One region of the Arthrobacter sp. DualSoilB13 genome, then DNA from elsewhere that is predicted to be linked to it. Evidence: predicted binding sites of a transcription regulator. Region 1 holds the regulator's gene; the other holds the start of a gene.
The links. The regulator LexA, encoded in region 1, represses DNA repair genes until DNA is damaged. The targets are predictions, from matches to a motif close to TCGAACANNTGTTCGA.
Positions count from the first base shown of each region.

Region 2: a site for LexA is predicted at 1,610-1,625, ahead of ACZ5J0_RS06175 (LexA family protein). Genes of this name have one in related genera too.

Region 1 covers NZ_AP035865.1:1,547,761-1,551,522, reverse strand. The annotation lists gene ACZ5J0_RS07225 (histidinol-phosphate transaminase) at 1-906, opposite strand, end outside; gene ACZ5J0_RS07220 (LysM peptidoglycan-binding domain-containing protein) at 984-1,343, opposite strand; gene lexA (transcriptional repressor LexA) at 1,692-2,435, shown strand; gene ACZ5J0_RS07210 (ATP-dependent DNA helicase) at 2,500-3,762, opposite strand, start outside.
Region 2 covers NZ_AP035865.1:1,301,988-1,305,749, reverse strand. The annotation lists gene ACZ5J0_RS06180 (Y-family DNA polymerase) at 1-874, opposite strand, end outside; gene ACZ5J0_RS06175 (LexA family protein) at 1,165-1,596, opposite strand; gene ACZ5J0_RS06170 (hypothetical protein) at 1,774-2,205, shown strand; gene ACZ5J0_RS06165 (hypothetical protein) at 2,308-2,904, opposite strand; gene ACZ5J0_RS06160 (dihydrofolate reductase family protein) at 2,901-3,506, opposite strand; gene ACZ5J0_RS06155 (FAD-dependent oxidoreductase) at 3,714-3,762, shown strand, end outside.

The DNA of each region.
Region 1 (3,762 bases):
GAGGCCCATGCGGAGCAGTTCAGTCACAATCCTGTCGCGCTGGACCTTGATGTCCTCGACGTCGGCCATGAGGGCTTCGCGGTGATTCAGCGCAGCGAGGGCCGTTGCCTGCGTCACGGCAGAGAGGTGGTATGGGAGACGGACCAGCCTGATGGCGTCCGTGACTTCCGGGGCTGACGCCATGTATCCGAGCCTGGCGCCCGCCAAAGCGAATGCTTTGCTCATGGTGCGCGAGACGATCAGACGCTCGCGTCCGGGCAACAGGGTCAGGGCGCTCGGCGTGTTGTCGTGTGCGAACTCGTGGTAGGCCTCATCCACGATCACCATGGCCTGGCTGGCTTCGCCGGCCTCGTAAACAGCCTCCACGACGTCCAATCCCAAGCCCGTACCTGTGGGGTTGTTGGGCGAGCACAGGAAAACGATGTTGGCGCCCGCTTCCCGGACCTGAGCAGCGGCCGATTCGGCGTCCAGCCCGTAGTCGTCCGCGCGGACTCCGCGGACATACTCGGTGTCAGTGCCACTCGCGAGCAGGGGGTACATGGAGTACGTGGGAGGAAAGCCCAATGCCTTGCGGCCGGGTCCACCAAAGGCTTGGAGGATCTGCTGCAGGACCTCGTTGGATCCGTTGGCCGCCCAGATGTTGTCCGGGGAAAGCCCGTGGCCAAGGTACTCGGCCAAGGCTTCACGAAGTTCGGTGAACTCCCGGTCCGGATAGCGGTTCAGCCCGGTGGCCGCAGCGGCCACGGCCTCAGTGATGGCGGCTTGGACATCTGCGGGGACGCCATGAGTGTTTTCGTTGACGTTGAGCAAGATAGGGACATCGAGCTGCGGTGCGCCATAGGGGCTCAATCCACGCAGGTTGGTCCGAAGGGGAAGTCGGTCAAGTCGCTCAAGCTGGTCACTCACCAACCCAGTTTAAGGGGCGGCCGGGACTGCCGACTAACTGTGACGCCCGACCCTTGATTTCTGCGGGTGCCGAGGGATCAGTTTGCAGGGACGAACAGCTGCTGGCCGGGCAGGATGCGGCCGCCCCGGAGGTCGTTGAGCTGGATGATCTCGGCGATGACGTCGCGGGGGTCACGCTCGGGAGCGGCAGCGCCGGCGATGCCCCAGAGGGACTGACCTGGCTGGACTGTAACAGTGACGGCAACAGGCGGACGCAGTTGGGACTGCGAGTCGGCTGCCTTGGCCGGGGAGTTGATAAATCCGGCAAGACTCAGCAACGCTGCAACCAACAGCATGGCCGGGATGCCGAAGAAGACGATCCGTCCCCTTCGGGTCAGGCGCAGGCGAGCGGGCGCCTGGGTAGTACGGAAATCAGCGAACGTAGTGACTGCGGACATGAGCTGAGCCCTTCTGAGCTATTGCCACGCTCCGGGATGCCCGGTGCCTGGCTGCCAATTCTTTGTGTTCCCCTGGGCCTGCCCCGGATGTTCGAACGCTTTGTTCGAACATCCAGCTTCAGCATCAGGTTTATAGAACACATATTCGAACCTTGCTATGACATTTTTAGCACTTATCAACGAACGGTGTCGAGACTCGCTAGAACAAATGTTTGATAAACGCCTGTGCCTGCCCTACGTTTGAGTGAAGAAGCAGCACTGTTTCAGTGGAACAGGAGGGTCTGACATTTTTTGCAGACCTGACACCCCTGGCCCTCATCAGGGCGGAATGGAAAGGCATTGGCGAACATGGCAGCGAAAGCCACAGGCGGAGGGGCACCCCTGCGGAGCCAACAGCCTCAAAAGAGTCCCAAAAGCCTGACCGTCCGGCAGAAAAAGATCCTGGAGACCATCCAGAGGTCAGTCAATGACAACGGCTACCCTCCCAGCATGCGCGAAATCGGCGACACCGTGGGTCTGGCCAGTTTGTCCAGCGTCACGCACCAGTTGTCCCAATTGGAGAAGCTCGGCTACCTCCGCCGGGACCCCAAGCGTCCCCGCGCCATGGAAGTGCTGATGCCCCTAACCCTTGATGGCGGGCCCATCCCCGGTGTGGACGCTCCGACCACCCTTCGCAGCGCCGGTGGCCTGGCCGTTACCGAGCTAGCCAGCGCCAGTGATACCGCCATGGTCCCCTTGGTGGGGCGCATCGCGGCAGGTGGACCGATCCTGGCTGACCAGACGGTGGAAGACGTGCTTGCACTCCCACGGCAACTCGTGGGGCATGGCGAACTGTTCATGCTGAAGGTGGCCGGCGATTCCATGATCGATGCTGCTATCTGTGACGGCGACTGGGTGGTGGTCCGGCGACAGAATGATGCCATCAACGGCGACATCGTTGCCGCCCTGCTGGATGATGAAGCAACCGTGAAGACTTTCCGGCAGCGGGACGGTCACACGTGGCTGCTCCCCCAAAACACCCAGTACGAGCCCATCCTCGGAGATCAGGCCACCATCATGGGCAAGGTCGTCTCGGTACTGCGCTCTCTTTAAGCGCTCACGCCCTTTAAACGCAGCTTCCCGTGGACACCGGCAGGTGTTCACGGGAAGCTGTGCATTACGGGGCTTTAGCCGAGCCCAGACGTTCCAGAACGCCTCGAACCACCGACCGGTCCGTGGTGGCCCAGAACGGCGGCAGGGCGGCACGTAGAAAGCCCCCGTAGCGCTCGGTCGAAAGCCTGGAGTCGAGTACCGCGACCACCCCTTTGTCTCCCGTCGAGCGGATCAGTCGGCCAGCGCCCTGCGCCAGCCGAATGGCAGCGTGCGTGGCTGACACGGCCATGAAACCGTTCCCGCCCGATTGGGCAACCGCCCGGGAACGGGCAGTCATCAGGGGATCGTCAGGACGTGGGAAGGGAATGCGGTCAATAACCACCAGTCGGCATGAGCCACCCGGAACGTCTACCCCCTGCCACAGGGACATGGTTCCGAAGAGGCACGTATCTGGCTCGTCCGCGAATTGCTTCACCAGGGCCGCCATGGTGGATTCTCCCTGACAGAGAATGTCCACATCCAGCCGGAGCCGCATGGCATCGGCGGCTTCTTCGGCAGCACGCCGCGAGGAGAACAGGCAAAGCGCTCCGCCCCCGGACGCCCGGATGAGGTCTTCCAATTCGTCCAGCGCCTCCGGCGAAGTACCGCGGCCCGGTTTGGGCAGGTGCTTTGCCACGTATAGAACACCCTGTTTGGGATAGTCGAAGGGCGATCCCACATCAATGCCCGTCCAGCTCGGCGCGCCGTCTCCAATCAGGCCAAGACCACCCGCGGCGGGCTCGAAGGCCGAGCCGATGGCCAGGGTCGCAGAGGTCAGCACCACAGTATGGCCGGCAAAGAGCCCCTCTCGAAGCCGCCCTGCCACACTGAGCGGGGCAATATTAATCAATGCAGGAGCTGTCTCGTCCGGCGGAGAATATCCCTGCTGGGGGTCGAACGTGCTGTTCCGCGAGAACCAGACCACTTCGCGGTTCTCCTTCGCGGCGAGCATCCGCTCGCACAGTTCCAGGATGAGCATGAGCCGTGAGCGCGCAAGCTGCCGTCCGCCGTCGACCGCGTTTGAAGAATCCGTCTTCGAGTCCGAGAGCGCGGCGCGCGTGGCGTCCCGCAATTGGTCAAGGCAATCCAGCTGTTCGTCGTTGAGGCCGTTGGGCAACAGACCGTTGGGTACGCCAGCTATGGCCATATCCAAGCTGTCCGCAGCTGCGTTGAGGGCGTCCACGGTGATGGCCGTATGCTTGCGGGCACTTGATGCCGCCGCGTGGACCATGGCCACGGATAACTGTCCTGAAACGGCTCCGGTTACCCGGTCCTGAAGCTCGTGCGC
Region 2 (3,762 bases), 250 kb from region 1:
CGTGCTTGGCCAGCCTGGCACTGGCCATCTGACCGTAAACGCTGAGCACCTGACGTAACTCCGCGGCCGTGGTGATCGGCGTGGAGAAAGACCGGGAGAAAATCAGTTGGTCCCGCCCGATTCGTTCTTCCTCCATGGGGATGCAGGGCGTGCCTTGCAGTTCCAAGACAGTGCGCATCATGACGATGGAGAATTTATCCCTCAACGCCACAGGGTCGGCCCGGACCAGGTCCAGGATGGAGAAGATCCCCATCGCGTTCAGGCGTCTTGTGAGCCGGGTGGCGACGCCCCAGATCTCGATCACGGAGAGCCGCGCCATGAGTGCCTCGCGTTGGGCCTGCGGGACGGAGTCCCAACGGCACACACCGTTGAAGGCCGGATTATGCTTGGCCCACTTATTGGCGAGCTTGGCGAGAGTCTTAGTGCGCGCGATCCCTACGCAAACGGGAACCCCCACATGCCGTTGGCAGGCAACCTTGATGGTTCGCCCCAATTCCAGCAGGTCATCCGGTTGCCCCTTCACTCCCAGGAACGCCTCATCAATGGAGTACACCTCCTGCCATGCTGAGTACCGGGCCAGGAGCTCCATGACGCGCGAGCTGATGTCTCCATACAGTTCGTAGTTGCTCGACAGGGCTATCAATCCCCATTCCTCGGCCCGTGGCGCGAGCTTGAACCATGGCTCCCCCAGGCCGATTCCCAGCTTTTTTGCCTCGGGCGACCGGGTCACGGCGCAACCGTCGTTGTTGGACAGCACTATCAAAGGCTTGCCCTCCAGCGCAGGGTTGAAGGCCCTCTCCGCCGAGGCGTAGAAGCAGTTGATATCCACATGGGCAATCTCCTGCATGCGGTGCATGAGCGCTGGCTTGGACATTTCCATCCCTAAATCGGCATTAGCACGCGAGCCGCCGTTTCAGTGCAGGACACGCCGCGCATTCGAACATATATTCGAATACTTCTACTGTACCTTCGGGCCCCGACAAGAAAACATCCCGCCCACCGGATTGTGGAAAAGTCCGGGCAGACGGGATGCCGGTGGTACGGAAATCCAGGTAGATGGCCCCCGTGGCCAAGCCTTCCCCGAGGGCCGCCAGCGTGGGGAAGAGGATGCCCAGGAGGGCGTCGGCGACCCAGAGGGTGCGAAGCCCTACCGGCTGGATTCAATCAAATGTGATGCAGGCACGTTGTGGCTACGCCCCAAATGGTCAGCTCCGACATCGCGGGCACTCGAATGTCCGGATACTTGGGATTGTCCGCCTGCAGCACCACTCCCGACGGCGTGACGCGCAGCCTTTTGATGGTCAACTCACCATCAAGGACAGCAACGACGACGGACCCATCCTTGGGCTCCAGTGCCCGGTTAACGATCAACTCATCCCCGTCACTGATCCCGGCACCCTCCATGGACTGACCCGTCACCCTCACCACGAACGTGCTGGTGACATCCTTGATCAGATGCTCATTGAGATCAATCCGACCATCAAAATAGTCCTGCGCAGGCGAGGGATATCCCGCCGCCACAGGAATAGGTGCCAACAGTACTGACATCAGGGAAAAGCCCGCATCTACCACGCGGGGGCCGACTATCACGCCCACAACACACCTTTATTCGAATATATGTTCGATAATTCAGTGTACAGCGGACCCCAGACATCCTGTCCATTCCGCTTCGCTCGGCACCTCAGGGCGATGGTTTCTCGCGGTGAGACGAATGACGAGTATTTTGAGGGAAGATCAAGCGAACAACTTCTGGCACGAACACATAGGAGAGCAATGACCGACCGGACCAGGCAACTCGGTGGCGCGCTTAGCGCCGACATCACACGCATGGTCAAGGAACGCTACCCGGATGAGCTGGCCCACGCCCAGGCCGTACACGCACACTCCGAGAAGTTGGTTCTCGGGTTTATGGTGTCCTCTGTCGCGCTGTGGTTCCTCGGTCCGGCCCTGCTTCTGAACGGTCTCATCAGCCCGGCGATCGCCATCGTGGTGCCCGGACTGCTGACCCTCGCGTTCCTCACGATCGTGCTCATCGCCATCGCCCGGAACAGGGCTGCCTCGCGACCCGTGGTTGAGTACGCCAAGCAGCTGGGTCATAAGGTCACCAGTGTCACCAAAAAGGGAATAACGGTTGCTGTTCCGAAGGGCGTTGTCAACGTGCCCGAGGAGTTCCGCCAGACACGCAAGGTCACGCGCCAGCGGTAAGGCAAGTGTCAGCGGCGCCGACCTTAGCGTCCTCGACGCCCTGTACTCAGGCAAACCACGGCCGTGGGGGCCGCTAACGCGCGGAGCGGCTGTCGCGTGGGATCAGCCACTCTTGACGGTGACGTCATAGGAGAAAGGCTTCGGTATGACGCCCGGCCAGGAACCGTCTTTCTTGAACAGGGAGAGGTTCCGTGCCCCCTCCGGGTCCTCAGCACTGAGCGGGATAATCACGGTGTTGTGCTCCGAGGGCGTGGAAGTTTGCGGGCTGAGCCAGGCCGAGCCCACGGCTGCGGCTGTGAGGTCGAAGAATGGCTCGCCGTCGGCGGTGCTCGCAGAGATCTGGATCTGCGTGTTGGGCATATAGCCCTCGCCCACAGCCCACACGTTGCGGACGATGTAGTCGATGAGCAAGTCGCCGTAGGTGACGGTGTACCCGGGCTCAATGTCGAACGCCACCGCGTAACCGGTGTTGCCCTTCACATTAGGTGGGCCTCCGCCCGCAAAGTCGGTAACGGAAATCCCGGGAATAGCGTCGATGGCCTCGCGGGCTTCAGCAATGGTCTGCCCGGTGTCCGCGTCGTGCGGAATGGATCGGGGGTCCTGTTCGGGCAGTGGCGCCGGCGCGTTGCATGCCGTCATGAAAGAAACGATCACGGCCACCATGGCAGCCCTGGCCACAGCTCGGAGGGAACGGGTCATGACCCTATTATGTTGGGTCGATACCGTACGTGCGTGACCAACCCGGTCCCGCGCACCCCGGTCTGCTCAAGCGTCAGGTTCCCTACGTCGTCGAGCAATCGCTCCCCGCCACCAAGAATCATGGGTGAAATGTGCAGCCGCAACTCGTCCATGAGCCCGGCTGAAAGGTACTGGCGGGCTGTCTGCGCTCCCCCGGCAATCGCTACATCTTTGTCCGCAGCCGCTTCCCGGGCCTGCGCCAACGCCGATTCAATGCCGTCGGTCACAAAGTAAAAAGTTGTGCCGCCCTCCATCTCCAGCGGCTCGCGACGGTGGTGGGTCAGAACGAATACGGGGGCGTGATACGGAGGTTCATCGCCCCACCAACCCCGCCATTCCTTATCCCACGCCGCCGGTCCGGGTCCTGCGAACATGTTGCGTCCCATGATGAAGGCCCCTGCCGCCAGGATCGCCTCAATCTCGGGTGCGTTCGCCTCCGGCTCCTCGAACATCCATCTGTGCAGGAGCTCTGCGCCGTCGCCCAACGGTTCCTCCAGCCGCTGGTTGGGACCGGCAACATATCCGTCCAGGGAAACAGTCAGATCGCACGTGACGTGGCTCATGCGTCCATCATGACATCTGCACTATCACCGCTCCAGACGGGCATTGAAGCCGGCCCGGCGGGACCCACATGTGACGCACGTTATTACCGGCCGGTAAACACCACGCTACGGATAGGCCCTAGATGGCAACAGCGGCGAAACACCCGCGAAAAACCGGCCCCCTACGCTGATGAACAACAGCAGGTCACATGAGCGAAAGGGCCAAACATGTCCGCCATCCCGTCCGCACCTTCCCACCACATCGTCATTGCAGGCG